Regions from separate parts of the Gellertiella sp. DMC107 genome, predicted to be linked through region 1. Evidence: riboswitches for the same ligand, from Rfam matches in the RefSeq annotation. Region 1 holds a riboswitch; the other holds the start of a gene.
What was found. Region 1 has a riboswitch for FMN ahead of ribB (3,4-dihydroxy-2-butanone-4-phosphate synthase). Riboswitches for the same ligand answer to the same signal wherever they lie in the genome.

Region 1 (10,008 bases):
TGGCGCTGGAGGCGGGCCTCTGGAACCCGCGCCCCTCCGATGCCGATCTCTACCGGCCCGTGACGGTGACGCTTGCCGCCGGCAGCTTCACCCACCGGCTCGACGGAGACTATTACCGCAAGGGCTATGCCGTGGACGCGCCCCGCCAGACCGTCACGATCCCGGCTCCGCTCGAGATCATGAAATTTCCGGTGACCGCCAGCAGCTACGACGATTGCGTGGCCGAGCTTGCCTGTCCGCCGCGCGAGCCCGGGCGCCAGCCCGCAGCGCCGGCCGGCGTCGATGTGCCGGCCACCGGCGTCAGCCATGACGACGCGCTCACCTATGCGCGCTGGCTCTCCTCCCACACGGGCGAGACCTATGACCTGCCGAGCGATGCGGAATGGGCCTATGCCGCCGGATCGTCCTTCGTCGACGATGCGCTGGGCATCGATCCCGACAACAAGAACCCGGCCATCCGCTGGCTTGCGGATTACAACCGGGAAACGGCCCGCAAGGCCTCTTCCGATCCCGCGCCGAAGCCGCTCGGCCATTTCGGCGTGAACGAGAACGGCCTGTCCGATCTCGCCGGCAATGTCTGGGAGTGGACCTCCACCTGCCAGCGCCGCGTGGATCTCGAAAAGCCCGCGGATCAGGCGACCGATACGGCCTGCGGCATATTCGTCGCGGAAGGCAAGCATCGCACCGCGCTCAGCTCCTTCGTGCGCGACCCGAAGACGGGCGGCTGCTCGGTGGGTGCACCGCCGGACAATCTGGGTTTCCGGCTGGTGCGCCGCCCGGGCCTTCTCCAGTGGCTGGGCCAGAAAATCGGCCTTTGACCGTGCATAGGGGAAATTACGGGCTTGTGCCGCCGGGAAAAGCCGGAAAGAGTCCGCCGAAGCGGAGCCAGGATCCGCTCCCCGCCGCATGAAACCTCAGGAAGTCCCATGGCCTTGCGCATAGATCGCAGCATCGTCAAGCCGTTGCCGCTGTTTTCGCGGATGACCGATAGCGAAATCGACCTCATTCTCTCGCATGCCAGCTCCAGCCGCGCCGCGCAGGGCGAGGCGGTTTTCCTGCAGGGCACGCCGGCCAGTCATTTCTTCCTGCTGCTCAACGGTCGCCTCAAGGTCACGCAGGTGACGCCGGATGGGCAGCAGATCATCGTGCGCGTCGTGCATCCGGGCGATCTCTTCGGTTTCGCCAAGGCGCTCCAGCGCACCGATTATCCCGGAACGGCCCATGCGGCGGCCGAAAGCCTCTATCTGGCCTGGCCGACCTCGCTGTGGTCCTTCTTCGTCGAGCAGAACCCCGCGCTGGCCGTTTCGGCCCTGCAGACCATCGGCAACCGTCTCGAGGAAGCCCATACGCGCATCCGCGAAATGTCCACCCAGGAAGTGGAGCGGCGCGTGGCCCATGCGGTGCTCCGGCTTGCGGGCAAGGCGGGGCGGCCGGAAGAGGGCGGTATCCGCATCGATTTCCAGATTTCCAAGCAGGATATTGCCGAAATGACCGGCACGACGCTGCACACGGTCTCGCGCATTCTCAGCGCCTGGGAAGACCGGGGACTGGTCGAGGGCGGGCGGCAGAAGCTTCTGGTGCGCGACCTCACCGGCCTGTCGCGGCTGGCCGAAGGCGAGAAGTGATTTTTCTCAAATTCCGCTCCGATATTTGACGCGGCGCAAAGTTTGCGCGGCCGGTTGCTTTATCACTTGTCTCACGCCGCCGGTGTTCAAGACCGGGACGAACTTCAAGGAGACAAGAAAATGCCACGCTTTCCCTTTGCGCTCGCCGGTGCGGCGCTTGCCCTCTCGCTCGTTGCTGGTGCCGCTGGCGCCGCCGATTTCGAAGTTCACATGCTGAACAAGGGCAAGGATGGCTCGATGGTGTTCGAGCCGGCGCTGACCAAGGTTGCTCCGGGCGACAGCGTCACCTTCATCCCCACCGACAAGGGCCATAATGTCGAAACGATCAAGGATCTGATCCCGGCCGGTGCCGAAGCCTTCAAGAGCAAGATGAACGAGACCTACAAGGTCACCTTCACCGCGCCGGGCGCCTATGCGGTCAAGTGCTCGCCGCATGTCGGCATGGGCATGGTCGGCCTCGTGGTGGTGGGCGACAAGCCCGAAAATCTCGATGCGATCAAGAATGCCAAGGTGCCGAAGAAGGCCGGCGAACGGCTTCAGGCCGCCATCGCGGCGCTCGGCCAGTAAGCAGAACAGGCATGATGGGGCGGCGGAAATTGTTCCGCCGCCCTTTTCCTATCAAGCGGCGGATTTCCATGAAACATGTATCGATTGCTGGAAAAGTCCTCACCATTCTCGGCCTGTTCGGCCTCTTTGCCATCGGCATGGCCGTCTATTCAGGCCTCGCCATGATCCGGGTCGAGGCGGCCTATCACGGCCTTCTCGACGGTGGCGTCAAGGCGGCATCGCAGGTGGCCAGCGCCAACCGCATGCTGCAGGCCAGCCGCGCCGCGCTGGGCGAACGTCTGCTGGTCGGGACGCCGGAAGGCGTGACGGCGGCCGACGAGGAAATCGCCTTCTCGCGCCAGCGGCTCGAAGCCACCTTTGCCGATTCGATCGGGGCGCTTCCGGGCGATGGCGATCTTCCCGTGCTGCGTGACCGCACCTTTGCCCTTCTCGACGGCGACTGCCGGCCGGCCTCCACGGTGGACGATGCCGCCCGTGAGGCCTATCTCACCGCCTGCCAGCCCCAAATCGCCGCCCTCAGCAAAGACCTGACGACCAAGCGCGCGGCCATCTATGACGGCGCCCGGATCGCCAGCGAGACCCTGGCCAGCGATACGAGCGACAAGGCCCGCAACACCGGACTTTTCATGGTGGGAGGCCTCGTTCTCGTGATTGCCGGTGGCTATGTCGCGATCCGGCGCATGGTCGTCTTCCCCGCCACCCGGATCAGCCAGTCCATGCTGGTGCTGTCCGAAGGCAATCTTCAGGCCGCGATCGAGGGTGAGGACCGCCGGGACGAGATCGGCTCCATGGCCCGGGCGCTGGCCGTCTTCCGCGACAATGCCCGCAAGGCACTTTCCGACGAGAAGCTTGCCGCCGAGGACCGGGCACGGGCCGCCGATGCCCGCGAGGCCGAGCGGCTTTCCGCCCACCGGCGCGCCGAAGAGCTGAACGATGCGGCCAACCGGCTCGGCGATGCCCTGCGCGCCCTGTCTGCAGGCGATCTCACCTGCACGCTCGACACCGCCTTCGCACCGGAACTCGACCGGCTTCGCGTCGATTTCAACGCCTGTGCGGCGCAACTGGCCCAGACCGTCACCACCGTCGCCCATACCGCCGAGGCCATCGACAGCAACAGCCGCGAAATCTCCGTCAGCGCCGATCATCTCTCCCGCCGCACCGGCGAACAGGCCGCAGCCTTGGAAGAGACGGCAGCCGCGCTCGACCAGATCACCGTCAATGTCGGCCATTCCACCCGAAGGGCCTCCGAGGCCCGCGCGGCCGCCGGAACCGCCAATGCCAGCGCGGCCGAGGCCGAAGCCGTGGTCAATCGCGCCGTCGATGCCATGCAGCGGATCGACCGCTCCTCCTCGGAAATCGCCAATATCATCGGCGTGATCGACGAGATCGCCTTCCAGACCAATTTGCTGGCGCTGAATGCGGGCGTCGAGGCGGCGCGCGCGGGGGAAGCCGGCAAGGGCTTTGCGGTCGTTGCCCAGGAAGTGCGCGAACTCGCCCAGCGCTCGGCAGCGGCGGCGCGCGACATCAAGGCGCTGATCGCCCATTCGGCCCGCGAAGTGGAAACCGGCGTTCGTCTCGTCGGCGAAACGGGGTCGGCGCTCCGGGCCATCGAGGCGCATATCCTGGCGATCAACAGCCACATGGACGCGATTGCGACGGCCTCGGGAGAGCAGTCCGCCGGCCTTCAGGAGGTAAACCGCGCGGTCAACAGCCTCGATCAGGTCACCCAGCAGAATGCGGCCATGGCCGAGGAAGCCACCGCCGCGAGCCACGCCCTGACGCTCGAGACCGAACGGCTGCGCCACCTGGTGTCTGCCTTCCGTCTGGAGGCGTCTTTCGGCAAAAACCGTCGCGCTGCGTAGGATTTGTCGCGATTGAACGCTGCGTTCGCGCGGAGAGACTTGCATTTTCTCCGCGCCTCCGCCATTTTCAGACTGTTCTCAGGGCGGGGTGAAACTCCCCACCGGCGGTATCGGGAGAAATCCCGGAGCCCGCGAGCGCTTCCGGGCAACCGGGAGGTCAGCAGATCCGGTGCGAGGCCGGAGCCGACGGTATAGTCCGGATGGAAGAGGACAAGACAAAGCGACCGCCTGTAAAAGGGCGGCGCAGCGATCTTTGTTCGCCCAAGGGACGTTTGGCTGATCCGCCATGTGGCGGTGATGGTGCAACGAAGCCGGTATCCGGCCAACCCTTGAAAGACTGCAACATGACCATTTCCAAAATCGAAGATGCGATTGCCGCGCTGGCCCGTGGCGAGATGATCGTCGTCGTGGACGACGAGAATCGCGAGAACGAAGGCGACGTGATTTTTGCCTCCGAGGATGCCTCGCCTGAAAAGATGGCCTTCATGATGAACAAGGCCCGGGGCCTCGTCTGCGTCGCCATGCCCGGCGAGCGGCTCGATGCACTCGACCTGCCGCTGATGGTGCCGAACAACACGGAATCGCTGCAGACGGCCTTCACCGTCTCGGTCGATTATCTGCCGGAAACCACCACCGGCATTTCCGCCGCCGACCGGGCGGCGACCGTCCGCGCGCTGGTCAACCCCGCCTCCCGTCCGGAAGAATTCGCCCGCCCCGGCCATATCTTCCCGCTGCGCGCCAATCCCCGGGGCGTGCTCGGCCGTCCCGGCCACACGGAAGCCGCAGTCGATCTCTGCCGGTTGGCCGGCAAGTTTCCGTCGGGCGTGATCTGCGAAGTGGCCAATGACGACGGCACCATGGCGCGCCTGCCGCAGCTCGAAGTCTTTGCCGAGCAGAACGGTCTGGTTCTCGTGACCATCGAGGATCTCATCCGCTACATCAAGGCCGAGAATGCGAAGGCCTCCGCCACCCGGGTGGTGGAAGCCGCCTGAGCGGAAGTACAGCCTAGCCCTCCTGCGGGCGCCCTCGCGGCGCCCGACGGGACCTCACGCGCGGCCGATTGCCCGTTTGAGGCTTTCGACTTCCTGAGGCGTCAGCGCCCGCACCGCACCCTTTTCCAGCGTTCCGAGCGGAAGCGCCCCGATCGCCACCCGCACCAGCCGCAGGCATTCAACGCCCAGCGCCTCCAGAATGCGGCGGATCTGGCGGTTCTTTCCCTCGTCCAGCGTCACCTCGATCCAGGCAGTCCTGTCGCCTTCCCGGATGAGCCGGGCATCGAGCGCCTTCAGGTGCTCCCCTTCATGGGAAACGCCGTCGCGCATGGCGGCGAGCATCGTCTCATCCGCGTGCCGGTCGATCTGCACATGATAGATTTTCGGCAGATGGGTGTCGGGATCGAGCAGCGCCTGCGCGAAAGTCGTGTCGTTGGTGAAGAGAAGCAGCCCCTCGCTGGCCTTGTCCAGTCGCCCGACCGGCGAGAGATGGGTGGCGTCGAGCCCCTTCAGGCAGTCATAGACGGTCGGCCGCCCTTCCGGATCGTGGCGCGTGGTGACGAGACCGCGCGGCTTGTTCAGCATGAAATAGAGGGGCTTCTCCGCGGCGACCGGCTTGCCGTCCACGGCAATCCGCGCCGTCTCCACATCCACCCAGCTCAGGGGATCGGTGATGCGCCGGCCATCCACGCTCACCCGGCCCTCCCGCACCAGCCGCTCCGCTTCCGTACGCGAGCAGAAGCCGCGCTTGGAAAGGGCCCGCGCCAGCATGCTGCGCTTGCCCTCGCGCTCGGCGGGTTTGGCGGAAGGAGCCCGTTTCGGGCGCCCGTGGCTTTGCTTCATTCTCGGCTCCGGCTGTGGACATGCAATCCGGGCGGCGGTTGACCGCCCGGGACTTCGGTTCTAGAGCCATACCAGAAATTTTGCCCGAAGTGAGATCATGTTGACCCAGGACGACATCACCCGCGAACTCGTGACGCTGCGCGACTACTGGCGCTATGCCATCTCCCGCTTCAATGCCGCCGATCTGGCCTATGGCCATGGCACCTCGACCGCCGGCGACGATGCGGCCTTCCTGCTGCTCGATTCGCTCGACCTGCCCATCGACGTGCTCGACCCCTTCCTCGATGCCCGCCTGCTGCCGGCGGAACGGAGGCTTCTGGCCGAACGGATCGAGGCGCGGGTCACCACCCGCAAGCCGTCGGCCTATCTGACCGGCCGCTCCTACATCCAGGGCATGCGCTTCTTCGTGGACGAGCGGGTCATCGTGCCGCGCTCCCATATCGGCGAAATCCTGTTCAACGAATATATCCATTCGGAAGGCTCCGCTTTCCTGCCCGATCCGATGATGGTGGAAAGCGCCGTCGATATCTGCACCGGCTCCGGCTGCCTGGCGGTGATTGCCGCAAAATTCTTCCCGAATGCCCTCATCGAAGCGGTCGATCTCTCGGCGGACGCCCTTGAGGTCGCGCAGCGGAACCTGGAAGAGCACGGTGTCGAGGATCAGGTCAGCCTGCATGCGGGCGATCTCTTCGCACCGCTTGCGGGCCGCCGCTACGATCTCGTCATCACCAATCCGCCCTATGTGGATCACGAGGCGCTGGCCGGCTATCCGCCCGAATATCGCGCCGAGCCGGAAATGGCCCATGATGGCGGCACGGACGGGCTCGATCTCGTGCGGCGGATCATCGAGGAGGCTCCCGCCCACCTCAATGCGGGCGGCGGGCTGATCTGCGAGATCGGTTCGGGGCGCGAAATCCTGGAAGACGAATATCCGCATCTCGATTTCCTCTGGCTGGAAACCGAGAATTCGCAGGATGCGGTCTTCTATCTGGCCGCCGAAGCGCTCGGCGTGGAATAGGGCCCGCCGGCCGCAATGCGCCCAGAATTCGGCGGCGCGGCCGGGCGCTCGCCTATAGTCTTCGCCATGCTGGGGTCGTATCACGGGGCCTAGAGGATGCATGGAGGCCCCACGCGACCATGAGGGAAAATGCCGCTTCCCTGCCGATGCCGCGCTTTGCGGGCTGGACGGGTGAATTTGCCGACCCGGCGGAAGAGTGCGCCTATCGCTGCGCCACCCTGAAGGCGACGCGCGGCATGGCGATGATCGGCGTGCTGGGATCCACCTTCGCCAGCGTTTCCTTCCTGCCGGTCGATGTGCTGACGGTGACGGGCGACCGCCTTGCGCCCTTCGTGCTTATCCGGCTGCTGCTGCTCCTGCTCGGCCTGTCCGCCGCCGTCCTGATCCGGCGGACGGAACAGGAAAGCCGGCTCATGCTCATCACATACGGGCATCAGGCCCTGTTCTACCTGCTGAACGGCATGATCTTCGATCACCCGGCGCTGCTGCGCCATGGCGGCCTGTTGCTGCCGCTGATGGCGGCGGCACTTCCCGTGCTGCTGCCGGGCCGGCTGCTTGCCGCGGGGTCGATGGCCGCCTATGCGGCGCTGGTGAGCGTCCTGTTCTGGGGGGTGCTGCGGCAACCCGCCGAAGCGCCGGCCGATCTCGGCATCATCCTGCTGGTGACCGGCATCGGCCTCGGCGTCGGGCTTGCGGCGCGGGCGCAGGTCAACCGCATGCGCCGCGAGGAATATCTCCATATCGAGGAATCGCGCCGGACCAACCGGGCGCTGGTGGCCGCGAAGGAAGCGGCGGAGGCGGGCGAACGGGCAAAATCCGATTTCCTCGCCGTCATGAGCCACGAAATCCGCACGCCGATGAACGGCATTCTCGGCATGGTGCGGCTGATGCTGGAGGAAAAACGGGAGAGCGAGGACCGCGAGCGGCTGTCCGTCGTCCTGCGCTCCGCCGAGGCGCTGCGGGTGATCCTCGACGACGTGCTGGATCTGACCCGGCTGGAACGCGGCGGCCTTGTGCTGGAGCACCAGCCCGTCGACCTCGACCGCCTGTGCGCCGACGTCATCGATCTCCTGCGGCCGCGTGCCTGCGAAAAGGGGCTCAGCCTCGAATGGGCGCGGGATCCGGCCGTGCCCCGCCATGTGCTGGGAGATTCGGCCCGGCTCCGGCAAATCCTGCTCAATCTCGTCGGCAATGCGGTCAAGTTCACCGATCGCGGCCATGTCTGGCTGACGCTCTCGGTGGCGGATGGCCTGGTGCGCCTCGGCGTGCAGGATACCGGCATCGGCATGGATGCGGCCGTGCTGGCGCGGATCTTCGAGCCCTTCGTGCAGGGGGAGGCCTCCACCCATGGCCGGTTCGGCGGGGCCGGGCTCGGTCTTTCGATCACCCGCAGTCTGGTCGAGGCGATGCAGGGGCGGATCGAGGTGGAGAGCCAGCCGGACAGGGGAAGCCAGTTCCGCGTCGGCCTGCCGCTCGCCGCCGCGCCTCCGCCCGAGCCGGCAGCACCCGAACCCGATCTCGCCGGCCATCCGGGCCGGTCGCTGCGGCTGCTGCTGGTCGAGGATAATGTGATCAACCGGCAGGTCACCCGCTCCATTCTGGAGCGGGCCGGCCACCGGGTGGCGATGGCGGGTTCCGGCGCGGCGGCGCTGGCCATGCTCGCCGACCAACCGGTCGATGCCATTCTCATGGATCTGCGCATGCCCGGCATGGACGGCTTCGAAACGACCCGGCGGATCCGGGCCGAAGGGCTTGCGCCCGGCGTTCCCATCCTGGCGCTGACCGCCAATGCCATGCCCGAAGACCGCGCCAAAACCCTGGAGGCGGGCATGGTCGCCCATCTCGTCAAGCCGGTTCGCCCGGAGGCGCTACTGGCCGCCCTGAATATCCACTCGGTCGAAGCTGCGCCGTCCCTTGCCCCGCTCCGCGAGGGAGAGGACGTGCTGCTCCTCGGCGGCGGGGCGAGCGCGCGCCGTCAGCTCGAACGGCTGGGTTTGCGTGTCTTTCCGGTGTCCGAACCGGGCGCGGCGGAAGCCATGCTGCGCAACCGCCCCTTCCGCATGGCGATTCTCGCCGATCCGGCCCCGCTCGCCCGGGCGCGATCCTTCCGCCATCCGGATGGAACGCCCCTCGCGCTCGCCCTCTGGGGCGCCCATCCTCCGGACACGAATGTGCTGGCGCTCGACCCCGGGGCGGGAGAGGAGCTGCTTCGCAGCCGCCTTTTCGGCGAGGCGCGCGCCGCCGCGGACGATCCAGCCCCGGTTGCGCACCTGCCGCCGGAGCGGCGGGAAGCGCTGCAACGCCTGTTCCACCGGCAGATGCTGCATCTGAGGCGCGATCTTGCCGAAACGGAGGAGCGGGGAGCGATCGAGGATCTGGCGCACCGCATCAAGGGCAGTGCCGCCAATATGGGGCTGCCGGCGCTTGCCGACGCGGCGAGCGCGCTCCTCCGGGACCCGGGGGATGTGCAGTTGCGTCACGCGCTCGGCCTTGCCCTCGATGCGGCGATGCGCGATGGAGCCGGCAGCGGCGAAGCGAGGAAAGAAGAGAAGGAGCCGACATGAGCGCCACCGTTCTGATCGTCGAGGATGCGCCGGAAAGCCGGGCGCTTCTGTCCGATTATCTCCGGGAGCACGGCTTTCGCACCGTTCTCGCCGCCACCGGTGCGGAAATGCGGGCAAAGCTTCAGTCCGAGCAGCCGGACATCATTCTGCTCGACGTGAACCTGCCCGACGATGACGGGATTGCGCTGGCGAAGCGGCTGCGGCTCGGCGAACGCCACGGGCTGATCTTCGTCACGGCGCGGGATTCGGATGCCGACATGCTGGAGGGTCTGGAGGCCGGCGGCGACGATTACGTCACCAAGCCGGTCAATCTCCGCACCCTGATGGCGCGCATTCGCAGCGTGCTGCGCCGGGCCCGCGAACCCGTCATCACCTTCGATGGCTGGATCGTGGATGTGGTGCGGCGCGAGCTTTTCCGGCCGAACGGCCAGCTGGTGGAGCTGACGGCGGGCGAATTCAACATTCTCTTCGCGCTGGCATCCCGCCAGATGCAGCCGGTTTCGCGCGATTTCCTGCTGGATGTGATCTCCAACCGCG
Region 2 (10,008 bases), on a different contig from region 1:
AGGCTCTGCTGAAGATCATGGAAGGCACCGTCGCTTCGGTCCCGCCGCAGGGCGGCCGCAAGCATCCGCAGCAGGAATTCCTGCAGGTGGATACGACGAACATCCTGTTCATCTGCGGTGGCGCCTTTGCGGGTCTGGACAAGATCATCTCGGCGCGCGGCGAGAAGACGTCGATCGGCTTTGCCGCGACCGTCAAGGCCCCGGAAGACCGGCGCGTTGGCGAAGTGCTGCGCGACCTCGAGCCGGAAGATCTGGTGAAATTCGGCCTCATTCCGGAATTCATCGGCCGTCTGCCGATTCTGGCCACGCTGGAAGACCTGGATGAGGATGCCCTGATCCAGATCCTGTCCGAGCCGAAGAACGCGCTCGTCAAGCAGTACCAGCGCCTGTTCGAGATGGAAGATGTGGAACTGACCTTCCACGAGGACGCGCTGCGCGAAATCGCTCGCCGCGCCATCGTGCGCAAGACCGGTGCCCGCGGCCTTCGTTCGATCATGGAAAAGATCCTGCTGGACACCATGTTCGATCTGCCGGAACTGGATGGTGTGCGCGAGGTGGTCATCTCCGACGAGGTGGTCCGTGGCGCGGCCCGTCCGCTCTACATCTACGCCGACCGCGTGGAAGAAAAGGCGAATGCCTCGGCGTGAGCCGGCATGTTGCGTAATATTGGAAAAGGCCCGCACGCGCGGGCCTTTTTTCGTTCAGCCACTGTCCTATCTCGCTCCGAGGGGGAGCCGGATGCTTCGCCGGCAGGGACGGTCTTGTGCGGCACGACGTAACGCTTTGATGTCCGGTCCGCTTTTGATTGTTTGCGTGGCGTGCGACAACGGTTAAAAAGGTGACTCGGATATGTTCGCGCCCGCGCGGCGTTTCTGCCAGAGCGCTCGGCTTGGCAAGCTACACGTTAGTTAGCCCCCCTAGTTTGCGGTCATGGCATGGCGTGACCGGGTATGAGTCAAGGACATCCGGCTTGGGTCGGAGCACCTTGAAAATGTGAGTATCGATCTCCACTTGTGGAGCATTCAGAGCATGCCCGCCGCCCGTTTCCCGGTGCCGGCGGAAAGAAGCCCCGGCGGGGCTTTGGAAAGGAACAATGATGACGAAAAAAACCTCTGCTGCAGGTGAGCGCGCCTCGTATCCGGTTCTGCCGCTCCGCGACATCGTGGTTTTCCCGCATATGATCGTGCCGCTTTTCGTGGGTCGCGAGAAATCCATCCGCGCGCTCGAAGAGGTCATGGGATCCGACAAGCAGATCATGCTCGCGACCCAGATGAATGCCGGCGATGACGATCCGTCGCCGGAAGGCATCTACAAGGTGGGTACGGTCGCCAACGTCTTGCAGCTCCTGAAGCTCCCCGACGGCACCGTCAAGGTGCTGGTGGAAGGCCGCGCCCGTGCGAAGATCCATAGCTATTCCGATCGTGAGGAATTCTATGAGGCGCTGGCCGACATTCTCGAAGAGCCGAAGGACGATCCGGTCGAGGTCGAGGCGCTCAGCCGCTCGGTCGTGTCCGAATTCGAAAGCTATGTGAAGCTCAACAAGAAGATCTCCCCGGAGGTCGTCGGTGCGGCGAGCCAGATCGAGGACTACTCGAAACTGGCCGATACGGTCGCTTCGCATCTCTCCATCAAGATCACCGAGAAGCAGGAGATGCTGGAAACCACCAGCGTCAAGACCCGCCTCGAAAAGGCGCTCGGCTTCATGGAAGGCGAGATTTCGGTTCTTCAGGTCGAGAAGCGCATTCGCTCGCGCGTCAAGCGCCAGATGGAAAAGACACAGCGCGAATATTACCTGAACGAGCAGATGAAGGCGATCCAGAAGGAGCTCGGCGACGGCGAGGATGGCCGCGACGAGATGGCCGAACTGGAAGAACGCATCAGCAAGACCAAGCTTTCCAAGGAAGGTCGCGAGAAGGCTGAAGCCGAAATGCGCAAGCTGCGCCAGATGAGCCCGATGTCGGCGGAAGCCACCGTCGTGCGCAATTATCTGGATTGGCTGCTGGGCCTGCCCTGGGGCAAACGCTCGAAGATCAAGACCAACCTTCACAATGCCGAGAAGATCCTGGAAGAGGATCATTTCGGTCTGGACAAGGTCAAGGAGCGCATCATCGAGTATCTCGCCGTGCAGGCGCGTTCCTCGAAGATGAAGGGCCCGATCCTTTGCCTCGTCGGCCCGCCCGGCGTGGGCAAGACCTCGCTTGCCCGCTCCATCGCCAAGGCCACCGGCCGCGAATACGTGCGCATGGCGCTTGGCGGCGTACGGGATGAGGCAGAAATCCGCGGTCACCGCCGCACCTATATCGGCTCCATGCCGGGCAAGGTGCTGCAGTCCATGAAGAAGGCCAAGAAGTCCAACCCGCTCTTCCTGCTCGACGAGATCGACAAGATGGGGATGGATTTCCGCGGCGATCCGTCCTCGGCCCTGCTCGAAGTGCTGGATCCGGAACAGAACAGCACCTTCATGGATCACTATCTCGAGGTGGAATACGATCTGTCGGACGTGATGTTCATCACCACGGCCAACACGCTCAACATTCCGGCCCCGTTGATGGACCGCATGGAAATCATCCGCATTGCCGGTTACACCGAGGAAGAAAAGCTGGAGATCTGCAAGCGTCACCTTCTGCCGAAGGCGATCCGCGAGCATGCCTTGCAGCCTAAGGAGTTCTCGGTCACCGACGAGGCGCTTCGCGAGGTGGTTCAGTCCTACACGCGGGAAGCCGGCGTGCGCAGCCTGGAGCGCGAGCTGATGAAGCTCGGTCGAAAGGCTGTGACCGAGATCATCAAGGGCAACACCAAGTCGGTCGAAGTCACGGCTGAGAACGTCAAGGATTTCCTCGGCGTTCCGCGCTATCGCCATGGCGAGGCCGAAGGCGAGGATCAGGTCGGTATCGTCACCGGTCTTGCCTGGACGGAAGTGGGCGGCGAATTGCTGACCATCGAAGGCGTGATGATGCCGGGCAAGGGCCGTATGACCGTCACCGGCAACCTGAAGGACGTGATGAAGGAATCGATTTCCGCGGCGGCTTCCTATGTCCGTTCGCGCGCCGTCGATTTCGGCATCGAGCCGCCGCGCTTCGACAAGTCGGACATCCACGTGCACGTGCCGGAAGGTGCGACGCCCAAGGATGGTCCGTCCGCAGGGGTCGCCATGGCCACGGCTATCGTGTCGGTCATGACCGGCATACCGGTTCGCCATGATGTTGCCATGACGGGTGAAATCACCCTGCGTGGCCGTGTATTGCCCATCGGCGGCCTCAAGGAAAAGCTGCTCGCGGCGCTTCGCGGCGGCATCAAGAAGGTGCTGATTCCCGAGCAGAACGCCAAGGATCTTGCCGAGATCCCTGATAATGTGAAGAACAGCCTGGAGATCGTCCCGGTCTCGCGCATGGGCGAGGTTATCAGCCACGCCCTGGCCCGCGTGCCGGAGCCGATCGAATGGGACGGCACCGTCGAAACGCCCGTGATCGCAACGGTCGAGGGTGTGGACGACGCCGGTCAGACCATCGCTCATTGACGGTCAAATCGGTTCGAAATCGATAAAAACAGTGAAAAGGCCAGCGCCATGCTGGCCTTTTTTGTGAAAAAATGGCTGGAAACGCTTGCATTTCCGGGTATTGCAGGGCTTTTGAGTTGCGGCTGACAGGAGCTTTCGTATTCTGCGCCCGAAGCATAATTGAGTCGTTTCAAACCATTGAAAGGGGTGGAAACATGAACAAGAATGAACTCGTCTCCGCGGTCGCCGAAAAGGCTGGGCTGACCAAGGCCGATGCAGCGTCTGCCGTTGACGCTGTATTCGAAACCGTACAGTCCGCTCTGAAGGCTGGTGGTGACGTCCGCCTCGCCGGTTTTGGCAGCTTCACCGTATCTCGCCGCGAAGCTTCGAAGGGCCGTAACCCTTCCACCGGCGCTGAAGTCGATATTCCGGCTCGCAACGTTCCGAAGTTCACCGCAGGCAAGGGCCTGAAGGATGCCGTGAACAGCTGATTGGCTGGCACGGGCTGAAGCTTTGCTTCAACTAGGATCAAGGCACGCATTCCTTTCCGGAAAGCGTGCCTTTCTTTTTGGGCCGGGATCCGCGATCGCTCCGGCGAAACCCTGTGCCTCTTGCGGGGAGGGGGCGAAGGGCGGCCTTGTATCGGCAAAATCTTTGCTTTACCTATGAACCGTTCTCAGGGCGGGGTGAAACTCCCCACCGGCGGTAAGGAGCCTGCTCCAAGCCCGCGAGCGCTTGTCTTCTGGGGAAGACAGGGTCAGCAGATCCGGTGTGAATCCGGAGCCGACGGTCACAGTCCGGATGAAAGAGAACGGGAAACAGCGCCGCTTTGCGAGCCCCTTGCCTGGCTCGCAGGCGGTATCGATGCCCGCGCCGCACCCCTGGGGAAGGCGTGGAACTCTGCCTTTGCCCGTGCGTCCTGATTTGTGTCAACCGGTTCCGAGGGGGAACGAACATGAATCAGAACCTGACATCCGCCGGCGCATCGCCGGCCGTTCGTGGCGCGGCCTTCATGATCCTTGCGGGGGTCGCCTTTGCCGCGCTCAACACCATCACGCAGCATCTCACCATGAATCTCGGCCTGAGCTCCACGTCGGATGCCTTCTGGCAGTATTTCCTGGCGCTGGTTTTCTCCGTGCCGCTTCTGGCCCGTTCCGGGTTGAAGGCGCTGAGAACGGCCCATCCCTACACCCATATTGCCCGCGTGGCGCTGTCCGTGCTCGGCGTTCAGGCCTGGGTTTACGGTCTTGCCCACGGTGTGCAGATCTGGCAGGCGATTGCCCTTGTCATGACCTCGCCCTTCTTCGTGACTGCGGGCGCGGCCCTGTTCCTCGGCGAGCGGGCGGGCAAGGAGCGCTGGCTGGCGACGGCCGTCGGCTTTTCAGGGGCGATGATCATCCTGCGGCCCTGGGCCGACACGATCACGCTGGCAGCGATTGCCCCGGTTGCGGCGGCAGCGCTCTGGGCCGGCGCCTCCCTGTTGACGAAGAGCGTGCTGGCGAAGGACAGTTCGGCCACGGCCACCCTGTGGCTTCTGCTGATGATGTCGCCGGTCAATGCCGCCTTTGCGGTGGCAGGCGGCTTTCAGGTGCCGACGGGCGAAATTCTGGCCTGGCTGGTCGTCTCCGGCCTGCTGATGGTCGGCGCGCAATACTTCCTCGCCAAGGCCTATGAGACGGCGGATGCCGCCTATGTGCAGCCCTTCGACGACCTGAAGCTGCCGCTGAACCTGCTGGCCGGTTATCTGGCCTTCGGCTATGCGCCGGAAGGGCAGCTTTGGCTGGGCGCGGCGATGATCCTCGCCGCTTCCCTCTTCATCCTCTTCGTGGAGCGCCGGCAGGAGGCGCAGAGGGCGGCGGCCTGAGGCCATTCTCAACACGGCTTACCAGCGCTGGTGGACGTGCGGCGCCACAAGCCGGTCATAGATTTCGCGGGCGGCCGTCATCACGTCGATGTTGAGTGCCTCGAGATCCGCAGCGGCTGCATTGGCCCTGGCCTGTGCGGCGTTGCGGGCGCCCGGGATGACCACGGTAACGGCATCGTTCATCAGGATCCAGCGGAGCGCGAAGGCGGCCATGGAGGCCCCTTCCGGCACCAGCGACCGGATTTCCTCGACCGCTTCCAGACCCACCTCGAAAGGCACGCCGGCAAAGGTCTCGCCCACATCGAAATGCTCGCCATGCCGGTTGAACAGCCGGTGATCGTCGGCGGCAAAATGCGTGTCGCGGGTGATCTTGCCGGAAAGCAGGCCGCTGGCCAGCGGCACACGCACGATGACGGCGACATCGTTCATCTTCGCGCCTTCGAAGAAGAGCTGGGCGGGCCGCTGGCGGAAGAGATTGTAGATGATCTGCACGCTGGCGCAGTTCTGGTATTCGATGGCCTTCAGCGCCTCCTCGACCCGTTCGACGCTGACGCCCCAGGCCTTGATCTTGCCCGATGCCACCAGCTCGTCCATGCCGTCGAAGAGCTCCGGGCGGTAATAGACATCGGTCGGCGGGCAGTGAAGCTGCACGAGATCGAGGCAATCCATCTCGAGGTTCTGGCGGCTGCGATCGATGAAGGCCTCGATATTGGCCTTGGTGTAGCCGTCCGCCACATGCGGCGAAAGCCGCCGCCCGGCCTTGGTGGCCACCATGGGCCGTGGGCCCGAGCGGGTCTTCAGCACCTCCGCGATGATCTTCTCCGAACGCCCGTCGCCATAGACATCAGCCGTATCGATGAAGGTCATGCCGGCATCGAGCGCGGCATTCAGCGCCTCGCGCCCGTCGGCTTCGCTCACCTCACCCCAGGCGCCGCCGATCTGCCAGGCACCGAAACCCACTTCGGAGACGGTAAAGGGAAGGCGGCCAAATGCATGCTGACGCATGATGGAAACTCCTCGCTATCAAGAAAAACCCGCGGCCGAACGGCCCGGGGCCTCTTCATATCAGGAGGAGGCGAAAAAGGGGAGGGCAAAGAATTAGCCCCGCTGCGGTGATTGCGCGGGGCTCTGCGGTGCCGCAAGGTGTTTCAATAGAACATCAAGTCTTTGTCGTCCGATTTCGTCAGTGTCGAAAGCCGACCGAACGACCAGTTGCCGGTGCACATGTCCAGACACACATCGAGACGTTTTCGTTCCTTGAGCACAGAGCCATCTTCCCGATAGGTTACGAAATGGCCGTTATCCTTGAGCTCTGCGACCAGACGGCCATCGGATGCCTTGAATTGGTAGGGAGAGAGACGGTATTCACCGTTGTCGATCTTGTGAAGGGCTCCCGGCATCTTATTCAGCCAGATTTCAAAATCCAGTCGACTTTCTGCAAAACCATGTATTCCCCCGCAGTCAGCAAGGCCCTTTTGCAATGACTCACGCATATCAAAGTGAGTTAATGCCATGTATGTCGGATAATCATCGGCGATAAGCTGCTTGTTTGATTTATAGTCATTGCCCATTTTTGTTTCCCCGCCCAACGTCGGTCGGTCGAGCGTATGGAAATCCCCGTTATACTCGATGACGTCTTCTACTATGGAGCCGAACTCCTGCGTCGCTTTTTCGACTTCCGCGCTCCATGCTTCGCTGACCGGCGGATTGAGTGTTGTCGCCTCCACCAGCCTGGTCTGAAATGTGCCGCGAGGCTCGGTGGCGGCCGTTTCACCAATGACCAGAGACCGAAGCCGCCTGAAGTCAAACATCAGTGCCATTTCTTCCTTGCTGGGAGTGTATTGGACTGTGCCGTCCGGAAGTTGCGTCAATGTCCCGCGTTTGGGCCGTCGCACGTCCGTTGCAGCCTCGTTTTCCTCTGAAACCTCGTTTTCCTCAGGCACATTGGCCTCATCCAGCTTGGCCTTGCTGGCTTCGGCGAGCCTTTCTGTCCTGGCATTGTTGGCAATACGGGTGATTTCATCCACCTCGTTTGAGGCGACCTGCCGTTCTGGCAGTGACGGCCGGAGAATCTGCAAAGCGCTGCTGATCGACATGGTCATGGTCATAGTCCTAAAATTAGATTGACATAAAAGTCGGAAAAACTAAAACATAGTATGGTTAACAGTAAGCTAATAGCGCTGAGGCGGTTGATCATCTCTCTCAGCCAATCGGTCAATTCAACTCGGTCGCAGCTCGGCTAGCTGCTCCATGAAGGAGTAAAGCGATGTATACAAAAAATGTAGATACCGGAAGGTGGGAAGATGACTATGATATACACTTCAATTATACATATAGATTTGGATATAAATGGCCGACAAAATTTGGTTTCTGGCAAAATGTAGAAGGTACAGATGAAAAAGACAGGATATATGTATTGACAAACAGTAATACTGGATTTTTATGGACTGCCGCAAAAATATATAGTATGCATGGTATTGATTCAATTTATTGCGCGGATACGGGAGGAGATCCTATATATTTTAACGAGTTGGACTTAATGTTTTCGAATCCAATTAAATTTATGAGTGGAGTTGTTGGATTTTATGGAACATATCTGAATGATATTTTTTTGGGGTCGAATTTAGATGAAAAAGTAATCGGAAATGGAGGGCATGATATAATATACGGGAACGGAGGCGATGACGTTATTTACGGTGATATACTGTATGACAATTATAATTTGGATTTCACAAATGGATATTCAAATATAGGAAATGATTACATTTCGGGTGGGGAAGGTGATGACAAGATATATTGTGGAGCAGGTGATGATGAAGTTTATGGAGGCAGTGGTAACGACCTGATTTATGGGGGCGAGGGTAATGACCTGATATCGGGTGGGGACGGAGACGACATAATATATACTGACGGATATGATTATATAGACGGGGGCAGTGGCTACAATGTCGTTCATCTGGAAAGTTTTGCAGCTGGTGCATCGTTAAACTTGTCTGCCATGTCTTCAAAATGGAGGAATATCTCGGGTTTTTCCGGGAATGAATCGGACAATATCATAAATGGCGATAGCAACGACAACACGATCTACGGCGACCGGGGTGATGACACCATTTCCGGCGGCGATGGCAATGACAGCCTGTACGGGCAGGACGGCAATGACACGCTGAATGGCGGCAACGGCAACGATCTTATCGATGGTGGTGCCGGCAACGATACCGTTTCGTATGCTGACTCACTGGCGGGCCAAAGAATAAATCTTTCCCTGTCAGGTGCCCAGGACACGGTTGGCAGTGGTGTTGATACCCTTGTCAGCATCGAAAACATCACCGGTTCGTCCTACAATGATGTGATGGTCGGTGATGCGGGTGACAATATCATGCGCGGCGGGGCCGGTAACGACAGCATCAATGGCGGTCTTGGCAATGATATCATGGATGGCGGGGCGGGCGTTGACGGCGTCAACTTCAGCGGCTTCACCTCCGGCGTAACGGTCAACCTTTCCATCACAACGGCTCAGAATGCCGGCGCTGCGGGCATCGATACCATCACCGGCTTCGAGAATGTCGGGGGCTCCAACTATGACGACGTCCTCACGGGGGATGCCGGCGTCAACCAGCTTTTCGGCTGGTCCGGCCGCGATACGCTGAATGGCGGGTTGGGTAACGACCTGCTGACCGGGGGATATGGTGCGGACCGCTTTGTGCTTGCTGCGGGCAGCGGCACGGACAAGATCATGGATTTCTCCGCCGCCGATGGTGACCGGGTCGTGCTCGGTGCTGCCTCCTTCGGCCTTTCTGCCGGGGCCGTCATGGCCGATTACCTCGTTCTCGGTTCCGCAGCCGTCAAATCCGATCACGGCTATTTCATCGCCAATGCCAATGGCGTGTGGTGGGATGCCGATGGCAGCGGCGCAGGGGCGGCCCAGCAGCTGGCGCAGTTTACGGCCCTCGCAAACGGCCTCACGGCCTCGAATTTCCTCTTTGCCTGAATCCGGTAACGAAAAAGGCTCCGTCGGTGCGGAGCCTTGCGGGTTTCGGGGGAAGGGGGCTCACGCCCCCTCGAAGCCCTGCAGCACGCCCACCGCATTGACGGCGATTTCCGCCACCGCATAGCCGCCTTCCATGACGAAGAGGGTCGGCAGGCCAAGCTCGGCGATGCGGGCGCCGATCAGCGGGTAGTGTTCCGTCTTCAGCTTGAACTTGCTGATCGGGTCCTTCTCGAACGTATCCACACCCAGCGAGACGACCACCACATCGGGCGCGTAGTCCGCGAGCTTGCGGCAACCGTCGTCCAACGCTTCCGACCAGAGATCCCAGCCCGTGCCATGGCGCATCGGATAATTGATGTTGAAGCCTTCGCCGGCGCCTTCGCCGCGCTCTTCCCGGAAACCCAGGAAATAGGGATATTCGTCATTCGGATCGCCATGCAGGTTGATGACCTGCACATCGGAACGTCGATAGAAGATTTCCTGCGTGCCATTGCCGTGGTGATAGTCCACGTCGAGGATCGACACGCGTTTGGCGCCCCGGTCGAGGAACCATTGGGCGGCCACGGCCGCATTGTTGATGAAGCAGTAGCCCGCCATGAAATCGGAGCCCGCATGGTGGCCCGGCGGCCGGCAAAGCGCGAAGGCCGCCCGTTCGCCCGC

Region 2: it holds a riboswitch for FMN, as region 1 does, so the genes downstream of both, ACT54B_RS13510 (DMT family transporter) here and ribB (3,4-dihydroxy-2-butanone-4-phosphate synthase) in region 1, are expected to answer to the same signal.

What each region holds. Positions count from the first base shown of each region.
Region 1 is NZ_JBQUZZ010000006.1:153,063-163,070, reverse strand. It holds gene ACT54B_RS18795 (SUMF1/EgtB/PvdO family nonheme iron enzyme) at 1-818, shown strand, start outside; gene ACT54B_RS18790 (Crp/Fnr family transcriptional regulator) at 933-1,625, shown strand; gene ACT54B_RS18785 (pseudoazurin) at 1,746-2,192, shown strand; gene ACT54B_RS18780 (methyl-accepting chemotaxis protein) at 2,261-4,054, shown strand; FMN riboswitch at 4,125-4,270, shown strand; gene ribB (3,4-dihydroxy-2-butanone-4-phosphate synthase) at 4,399-5,046, shown strand; gene ACT54B_RS18770 (pseudouridine synthase) at 5,101-5,889, opposite strand; gene prmB (50S ribosomal protein L3 N(5)-glutamine methyltransferase) at 5,987-6,907, shown strand; gene ACT54B_RS18760 (ATP-binding protein) at 7,027-9,471, shown strand; gene ACT54B_RS18755 (response regulator transcription factor) at 9,468-10,008, shown strand, end outside.
Region 2 is NZ_JBQUZZ010000003.1:572,994-583,001, reverse strand. It holds gene clpX (ATP-dependent Clp protease ATP-binding subunit ClpX) at 1-647, shown strand, start outside; gene lon (endopeptidase La) at 1,097-3,517, shown strand; gene hupB (DNA-binding protein HupB) at 3,712-3,987, shown strand; FMN riboswitch at 4,165-4,313, shown strand; gene ACT54B_RS13510 (DMT family transporter) at 4,452-5,360, shown strand; gene ACT54B_RS13505 (aldo/keto reductase) at 5,379-6,365, opposite strand; gene ACT54B_RS13500 (hypothetical protein) at 6,509-7,462, opposite strand; gene ACT54B_RS13495 (calcium-binding protein) at 7,627-9,348, shown strand; gene ACT54B_RS13490 (histone deacetylase family protein) at 9,409-10,008, opposite strand, start outside.